DNA from 2 places in the Enterobacter sp. CP102 genome. Region 1 is predicted to be linked to the other one. Evidence: predicted binding sites of a transcription regulator. Region 1 holds the regulator's gene; the other holds the start of a gene.

Region 1 (4,428 bases):
TACCACGCAAATACAGTCGGTATGACAGTATCTGGGGGGCAATTTAAACGCTTATAACGTTTAAAGGCAAGGTGGGATCGTAAAACCAGAACAATATGCCAGCATGAAAAAACAGGCCAGCACAATACGCTATTTATAAGAAAAACCCATGGCTAATCATGCGAACAAAAAAACATCAGACGTATAAAATTCATTCAGGTTTCACTTGACCGCAAAGCAAACGGGCCAGCAATGGCTGGCCCGTGGAAAGGAAAACTGACACGCCTGTTGTCAGGCGATTTTTTTGGCAATTAATCGTTCCGGGATAACGAAACTGAAACGGGTTCCCTTCCCCAGCGTACTTTGAATATCGAGACGACTTTCATGGTGATTGACCGCATGTTTCACAATCGCCAGCCCCAGACCACTTCCTCCGGTCTGTCGCGAGCGTGCTTTATCCACTCGATAGAAACGCTCGGTCAGGCGAGGCAGGTGTTCCGGTGAAATGCCCGGTCCGTTGTCCTCAACGCTAAACTCGGCACCTGTCGGGGTATATTGCCAGCGCACCACAATATGCGTCCCTTCCGGCGTATGATTCACCGCGTTATAGACCAGGTTAGAAATGGCGCTACGCAGCTCATCCTCACTGCCCAGCACTTTCAGGCCATTATCAACCTCAAAGGTCAGTTGATGTTTTTTATGGCTTAAGGTCTGCGCTTCACGCTCGACGACGCGCAGCATCATCGGCACGTCGATAGTGTCATTCAACGCAAGCGTCGGAGCGGCCTCTATTTTCGATAAGGTCAGAAGCTGTTTCACCAGCCCTTCCATCCGGTGCGTTTGCTCACGCATGGTATGCAGCGCTTTCTCGCGTGGCGCGCCTTCCAGCGTTTGCTCCTGCATCATCTCCAGATAGCCCTGGAGCACCGTTAACGGCGTGCGTAGCTCGTGGCTGACGTTGGCAAAGAAATTACGTCGCGCCCCTTCCAGCTGGTGCATCTGCGTAACGTCGCGCGCCACCATTAGCCACTGCTGGTCGCTGTAGGGCATCACGCGGATCTCAAGGTGACGACCATTGTTCAGTTTCAGATTATGCGGGCGGGTAAAGTCGCGTTTTTTCAGATACAGCGTGAATTCAGGGTAACGCAGAAGGTTAAGGATATTCTGGCCATTATCATCCGGCCAGCGCAGGCCAAGCAGCTGTTGTGCCAGGCCGTTACACCAGAAGATAGTCCCTTCTTCAGTGGTCAGAATGACCGCATCCGGCAGCGACTCCGCGCCACTGCGAAAACGTTTGATCAGGCTACCCAGCTCACGACGGCGCTTTTTATTACGCATCTGCATCTGGTGCAGGCCGTAAAGCAGCGGCTCCCAGCTTCCGCTTCCCGGCGGAGGCGTCATACTGCGGTCAACCCACAGCCACCAGGAAAGGCGCAGTAAGTTCCAGAAATGCCAGATCAGCAACCCGGTGACCGCTGCCAGTAAAAACCACGGCAAATGTCCCACAAATGCCCCCAGAATGAGGGCCGGGATACAACAAAGAATGAGTTCAAAAACGAGCCTTTTCCATGACAGACGTTCCAGCACGCGTCACACTCCTGTCATTGTTCAGAAACGGGTCGAAAAACGATAACCCGTGCCGCGGACCGTCTGCACCATACGATCGTGGCCGCTCAGCTCCAGCGCTTTACGCAAGCGGCGAATATGGACATCAACCGTCCGGTCTTCGACATAGACGTTAGTCCCCCAGACGTTATTCAGCAACTGCTCGCGGCTGTAGACGCGCTCTGGGTGGGTCATAAAGAAGTGCAACAGCTTGAATTCGGTTGGCCCCATATCGAGTGGGTTTTCGCCGGTCATGACGCGGTGTGACGTTGGATCAAGACTTAAGCCCTGCATCTCAATCACCTCTTCCACCGCCATCGGCGAAATACGGCGCATCACCGCTTTAATACGGGCAACCAGTTCTTTAGGTGAGAACGGTTTAGTGATGTAATCGTCAGCGCCCGTTTCCAGACCGCGCACGCGATCTTCTTCTTCACCGCGCGCCGTGAGCATGACAACCGGAATATCGCGGGTCATCGCTTCACGTTTAATGTGTTTGATGAACTGCAATCCCGAGCCGCCAGGCAGCATCCAGTCAAGCAAAATCAAATCAGGCCAGGGTTCGTTAAGTTGATTCACCGCGCTGTCATAATCTTCAGCTTCTACCGGCTGAAAGCCATTTTGTTCGAGCACGAAGCACACCATTTCACGGATCGGAGCTTCATCTTCTACGACCAGAATACGTCTCGCCATACTTTGCCCTGTCTTATCTTATTTAAGTTACAAGTTTGTAATGCGGCGTCATTATGCGTCAGATTTATGACAGATTTATGAAAAACATTCCCACTATAAATGGCAAACTGTTGTTTTATTACAGCGGTTATTTTCCGTTCTCTGAAAGTTTATAATCCTATCCTCATTTTTTTGCCACGGAACCGTTATGCGCATACTTCACACCTCGGACTGGCATCTGGGTCAAAATTTTTACAGCAAAAGCCGCGCCGCTGAACATGAAGCCTTCCTGAACTGGCTGCTGGAAACTGCCCAGGCGCATCAGGTTGATGCCATCATCGTTGCCGGTGATATTTTTGATACCGGGCAACCGCCAAGCTATGCGCGTGAACTGTATAACCGTTTTGTCGTTAACTTACAGCAAACCGGCTGTCATCTGGTGATTGTTGCGGGTAACCACGACTCCGTGGCAACGCTGAATGAATCCCGCGACATCCTCGCGTTCCTCAATACGACGGTCGTTGCCAGCGCCGGGCACGCCCCGCAGATCCTGAAAAAGCGCGACGGGACGCCGGGCGCGGTGCTGTGTCCGGTGCCTTTTTTACGTCCGCGAGATATCGTTCAGAGCCAGTCCGGGCTTTCCGGCGGTGAGAAGCAGCAGCACCTGTTGCAGAGCATCACCGACTACTACCACCAACAGTATGAAGAAGCTTGCGCCCTTCGCGGTGAACAGGCGATTCCCGTGATTGCTACCGGGCATCTGACCACCGTTGGAGCCAGTAAAAGTGACGCGGTACGTGACATTTATATCGGCACGCTTGATGCTTTCCCGGCGCAAAACTTCCCGCCTGCGGATTACATCGCGCTGGGGCATATTCACCGCGCGCAGATGATTGGCGGCAGCGAACATATTCGCTATTGCGGCTCCCCCATTTCCCTGAGTTTTGACGAAACAGGCAAAGCCAAATCCGTACATCTGGTGACGTTTACCGCTGGCAAACTCAGCGCCGTCGATATGCTGGACGTCCCGGTCACCCAGCCGCTTGCGGTACTCAAAGGTGACCTGGCGGCCATCACCGTCCAGCTTGAACAGTGGCGCGGCGCGGCGCAAGAACCGCTGGTCTGGCTGGATATCGAAATCACCACCGATGAATATCTGCATGATATGCAGCGTAAAATTCAGGCCTTAACGGAAGATTTGCCCGTCGAGGTGCTGCTGGTGCGCCGTAGCCGCGAACAGCGCGAGAAAATCCTGTTGAGCGCTCAGCGCGAAACGCTCAGCGAGCTGAAGGTCGAGGAGGTATTTGAACGCCGACTGGCCCAGGAAGAGATGGATGATGCAAAACGCGCCCGGCTGAACGAGCTGTTCACCCATACGCTGCACGCACTGAATGACGAGGAAGAGAACGCATGAAAATCCTGAGCCTGCGTCTGAAAAACCTCAACTCACTCAAGGGTGAGTGGAAAATCGACTTTACCGCTGAGCCTTTTGCCAGCAACGGTTTATTTGCCATTACCGGCGCTACCGGAGCGGGTAAAACCACGCTGCTGGATGCCATTTGCCTTGCGCTGTACCACGAAACGCCGCGCCTGCAAAAAGTCTCTCAGGCGCAAAATGACCTGATGACGCGCGATACGGCCGAGTGTCTGGCGGAAGTAGAGTTTGAAGTAAAAGGCACGGCTTACCGGGCTTTCTGGAGCCAGAACCGGGCGCGTAACCAGCCAGATGGCAACTTACAGGCCCCGCGCGTGGAGCTGGCGCGCTGTGAAGACGGTAAAATCCTTGCCGATAAAGTGACGGACAAACTTGAACAAACCGCTGCCCTGACGGGTCTGGATTACGATCGTTTTACCCGCTCGATGCTGCTTTCTCAGGGGCAATTTGCTGCCTTTCTTAATGCGAAACCCGGCGATCGCGCCGAGCTGCTGGAAGAACTCACCGGCACCGAGATCTACGGCCAGATTTCAGCGCGGGTATATGAACAACACAAAGCGGCCCGCAGCGCCCTGGAGATGTGCGAGGCCCAGGCTGCTGGCGTGGTGCTGTTGAGTGAAGAGCAGCAACAGCAGTTGCAGCAAAGTTTGCAGGTACTTACTGACGAAGAGCAAACCCTGCTGGCGCAACAGCAGATTCAACAGCAAACCTTTCAGTGGCTTACGCGTCACGACGAG
Region 2 (4,428 bases), 1.7 Mb from region 1:
CTTCTGAAGCGGTATCTGGACGGAATTTTAACCCTGACAGACGGCACACTTCAGTGGTCAGCACGCCATCAGCGTGGAGTTCCAGCCAGCGCCAGCCCGGGGCTATGGTATCCAGGGTAAAGTTGGCGCAATGCGGTTTAAACTGCACGCAGGTAGACGGGGTTGCCAGCATCCGGCGGCCGTTCCAGTCGAGATCCTGTTCCTGATGAATGTGTCCGCAAAGCAGATTTCTCACCCGTGGGAATTTGACCAGAACGCGGTCCAGCGCCGCAGAGTTGCGTAAGCTGTGCTGATCAAGCCAGCTACAGCCCGCCGGTAACGGATGATGATGGAGCAACAGTAACGTATGGCGTTCTGGCTCGGCGGCGAGTTTTGTCTCCAGCCAGTCGAGCTGAAACTCGCTTAGCTCGCCGTGCGGCACGCCAAATACCTGGCTGTCGAGCAGCAGGATTTGCCACTGATCACCCACGATAACGGTTTTGGCCGGAGAGATACCTGCCTCCTGAAGCGCGCTGTACATAGCGGGCTGGAAGTCATGGTTGCCCGGCAACCAGACGCAAGGCACGTTAAAGCTCGCGATACCCTCAGCAAAATGCTGATAGGCCGCGGAGGATTGATCCTGCGCCAGATCGCCTGTCGCGACAATTAAATCGCAAGGACGGTTTTCCGCGTGAATCGCGCCAAGTACTGCCTGATAACTCTCCCAGGTGTTCACTCCCAGCAGAGTCTCATGCTTTTCGGCAAACAGGTGAGTATCGGTAATTTGTAATATCCTGACTGGCGCCCCACCAGCAACAGTCAGGTTCAACAGGCTTTCCAAATGGTGTCCTTAGGTAGGTTTATGACGCTAACAAACCGGAATCGCCATTGCTCCATGTGCTAAACAATATCTTAGCCAGTCAGCTAAAAACTGGTTAATTTGATGCTTTTCGTCGCGTTGATGCAACTTTTTATTCGGATAATCATACCGCGCCTTGAAGCGAAAGATCTGCTGGCTTGAACACACTTCAGCGACCATCGCGTCGTGATACAGGCGCACTGTCATTGACGGCAGGCTCCAGTAGCTGATGCTGGGGGCCGTTTGCTCGATTTCCACAAGCGTAGTGTAGCGCGTTGATTCTGTAATCGTTAACCGATACTGCGCGTTGCTCACCTGATAGCTCACCGTTTCGCCGGGTGCGTCGTTTCGCGGCAACAGGCGGCGCAATTGTGCAAAATTGGTTTCGCACAAGCGCATCATTTCTGGGAAGTCAGGTGTATAACGCTTCATTTTTTCCACTCGTTTCGTAATGTCTGATAATGCAGTTGCAGCCATTGCAGGGCGATGACAGACGCTGCGTTGTCGATTGAACCCTCTTCTACCCACTGGTAAGCCTGCTCCCGACTCACCACATGAACCCGAATATCTTCGTTTTCATCTGCCAGACCGTGAATACCTTCAGCCGTCGTGGCGTCCACTTCGCCGACCATAATAGACAAGCGCTCGCTGGTGCCGCCAGGGCTTGCCAGGTAGCTGAGCACCGGTTTAGTGCGACCAACCACCAGCCCTGCTTCTTCCTGCGCTTCGCGGCGGGCGACATCTTCAACCGTCTCGCCCTCTTCTATCATCCCGGCGACCATCTCCAGCAACCACGGGCTTGGGCTAACGTCATATGCCGCAATTCGGATCTGCTCAATCAGTACAACTTCATCACGCACTGGGTCAAAGGGTAGCAAGACTGCCGCGTGACCGCGCTCAAAAATTTCACGCCTGATCTCGCCGCTCATCTGCCCGTTAAACAGGCGATGCCGGAAACGGTAAAGATCCATTGAAAAAAAACCGCTATATAGCGTTTCTCGTGCAATAATTTCTACATCGTTTTTGGCGAAAGTCACTGGCAACTTATCTGGTTTTTGCATGAGTCATACCCTTGTAGCAATAGTGTTGAAATCATTAATTTCAAGGCTGTTTATAAGGCTATATGATAGATTGATGCAAATTACAGCCGGATGGCACGTAACGCCAACCTTTTGGTGTGGAAGATTCTGTTAGAATCGACAATTATTTTTAATTAGATCAGCGCTAATACTGCTTCACAACAAGGAATGCAAATGAAGAAATTGCTCCCCATCCTTATCGGCCTGAGCCTGACGGGCTTCAGCGCAATGAGCCAGGCAGAAAACCTGTTACAGGTGTATCAGCAGGCACGTCTGGGTAACCCTGACCTGCGTAAGTCAGCGGCCGACCGTGATGCTGCGTTTGAAAAAATTAACGAAGCGCGTAGCCCGCTGCTGCCACAACTGGGCTTGGGTGCAGATTACACCTACAGCAACGGTTTCCGCGATTCTAACGGCGTTAACTCCAATGCGACCAGCGCATCACTGCAGTTAACGCAAACCCTGTTTGATATGTCCAAATGGCGTGCGCTGACCTTGCAGGAAAAAAGCGCGGGCATCCAGGACGTAACCTATCAGACCGATCAGCAGACGCTGATCCTGAATACCGCAACCGCGTACTTCAACGTGCTGAGCGCGATCGATTCGCTCTCCTACACCGAAGCGCAGAAACAGGCGATTTATCGTCAGTTAGACCAAACCACCCAGCGTTTCAATGTGGGCCTGGTTGCGATTACTGACGTGCAGAACGCCCGTTCACAATACGACAGCGTACTGGCAAACGAAGTGACCGCGCGTAACAACCTGGATAACGCACTGGAATCGCTGCGTCAGGTCACCGGTAACTACTACCCTGAACTGGCCTCGCTGAACGTGGACCATTTCAAAACGGACAAACCACAGACGGTAAATGCGCTGCTGAAAGAAGCAGAAAACCGCAACCTGACCTTGCTTCAGGCGCGTCTGAGCCAGGATCTGGCGCGTGAACAGATTCGTCAGGCACAGGATGGTCATCTGCCAACCCTGAGTCTGAGCGCGTCGACTGGCGTGTCTGACACTACCTACAGCGGTTCTAAAACTAACTCCACTCAGTATGACGACAGCAATATCGGCCAGAACAAAGTCGGCCTGAGCTTCTCTCTGCCGCTGTATCAGGGCGGGATGGTGAACTCGCAGGTGAAACAAGCGCAGTACAACTTTGTGGGTGCCAGCGAGCAGCTGGAAAGCGCACACCGCAACGTTGTTCAGACCGTGCGTTCCTCCTTCAACAACGTCAACGCCTCTATCAGCAGCATCAACGCCTATAAACAAGCCGTTGTTTCTGCACAAAGCTCCCTGGATGCGATGGAAGCAGGCTACTCGGTGGGGACTCGTACCATCGTTGACGTGTTAGACGCGACCACCACGCTGTATAACGCAAAGCAACAGCTCTCCAGCGCACGTTACACTTACCTGATTAACCAGCTGAACATCAAATCAGCACTGGGTACGTTGAATGAGCAGGATCTGCAAGGGTTGAACGCTGCACTCGGCAAACCGGTTTCTACATCACCAGATAGCGTTGCGCCAGAAAATCCACAGCAGGTTGCCGCGGTGGATAACTTCAACGCTGAAGGCAGCGCGCCTGCTGCACAGCCAGCGGCAGCACGTACCAACACCGGCAGCAATCCGTTCCGTAACTAAGCATTACCCGATGGCGCTTCGCTTATCGGGCCTACATAATCGTAGGCCGGGTAAGCGCAGCGCCACCCGGCGCAAAATCACATCCGAACGTAAGTCAACGTAAAGATCTCCCTGTTTCCGCCCCTCTTAGCTTCATTTTCGACCACTCATCCTCTATCCTGAGCCTTATTTACTTCGTTCTACCACTGGGTCCTGGAAGACAAAAATGAAACGGACAAAATCGATTAATCACGCATCGTTCCGCAAAAGCTGGAACGCGCGCCATCTCACTCCTGTCGCGCTGGCGATCACCGCCGTCTTTATGCTGGCGGGCTGTGAGAAAACCGACGAAACGGTATCGCTGTATCAGAACGCGGACGACTGTTCAGCCGCCACCGGCAAAGCCGCAGAATGTACCACTGCGTACAACACGGCACTGAAAGAAGCAGAGCGTACTGCACCGAAATATGCCTCACGCGCTGACTGCGTCGCTGAATTTGGCGAAGGCCAGTGCCAGCAGGCGCCAGCTCAGGCGGGCACGGCTCCTGAAAACCAGGCGCAGGCGCAATCCAGCGGCAGTTTCTGGATGCCGCTGATGGCCGGTTACATGATGGGTCGTCTGATGGGCGGCGGTGCTGGCTACCAGCAGCAGCCGCTGTTTAGCTCGAAAAACCCGGCAAGCCCGGCCTACGGTCAGTACACCGATGCCAGCGGTAAAGGTTACGGTGCTGCACAGCCTGGCCGTACAATGACCGTGCCGAAAACCGCGATGGCGCCAAAACCTGCGACCACCAGCACCATTACCCGCGGCGGTTTTGGTGAGTCTGTTGCAAAACAAACCTCCATGCAGCGTAGCGCAACGGGTTCTTCCACCCGCTCAATGGGCGGCTG

What was found. Region 1 encodes PhoB, which activates phosphate uptake and scavenging genes when phosphate is short. Its sites were predicted from a motif close to CTGTCATAAAACTGNCNNAT; they were not measured.
Region 2: nudF (ADP-ribose diphosphatase) is a predicted target of PhoB. The motif match lies at 1,960-1,979, and genes of this name have one in related genera.

The regions. Positions count from the first base shown of each region.
Region 1 is NZ_CP104014.1:1,003,547-1,007,974, reverse strand. Features, by position in the region: gene phoR (phosphate regulon sensor histidine kinase PhoR) at 271-1,566, opposite strand; gene phoB (phosphate response regulator transcription factor PhoB) at 1,588-2,277, opposite strand; gene sbcD (exonuclease subunit SbcD) at 2,465-3,670, shown strand; gene sbcC (exonuclease subunit SbcC) at 3,667-4,428, shown strand, end outside.
Region 2 is NZ_CP104014.1:4,045,954-4,050,381, forward strand. Features, by position in the region: gene cpdA (3',5'-cyclic-AMP phosphodiesterase) at 1-820, opposite strand, end outside; gene N1249_RS19065 (DUF1249 family protein) at 848-1,270, opposite strand; gene nudF (ADP-ribose diphosphatase) at 1,267-1,899, opposite strand; gene tolC (outer membrane channel protein TolC) at 2,092-3,558, shown strand; gene N1249_RS19080 (DUF1190 family protein) at 3,764-4,428, shown strand, end outside.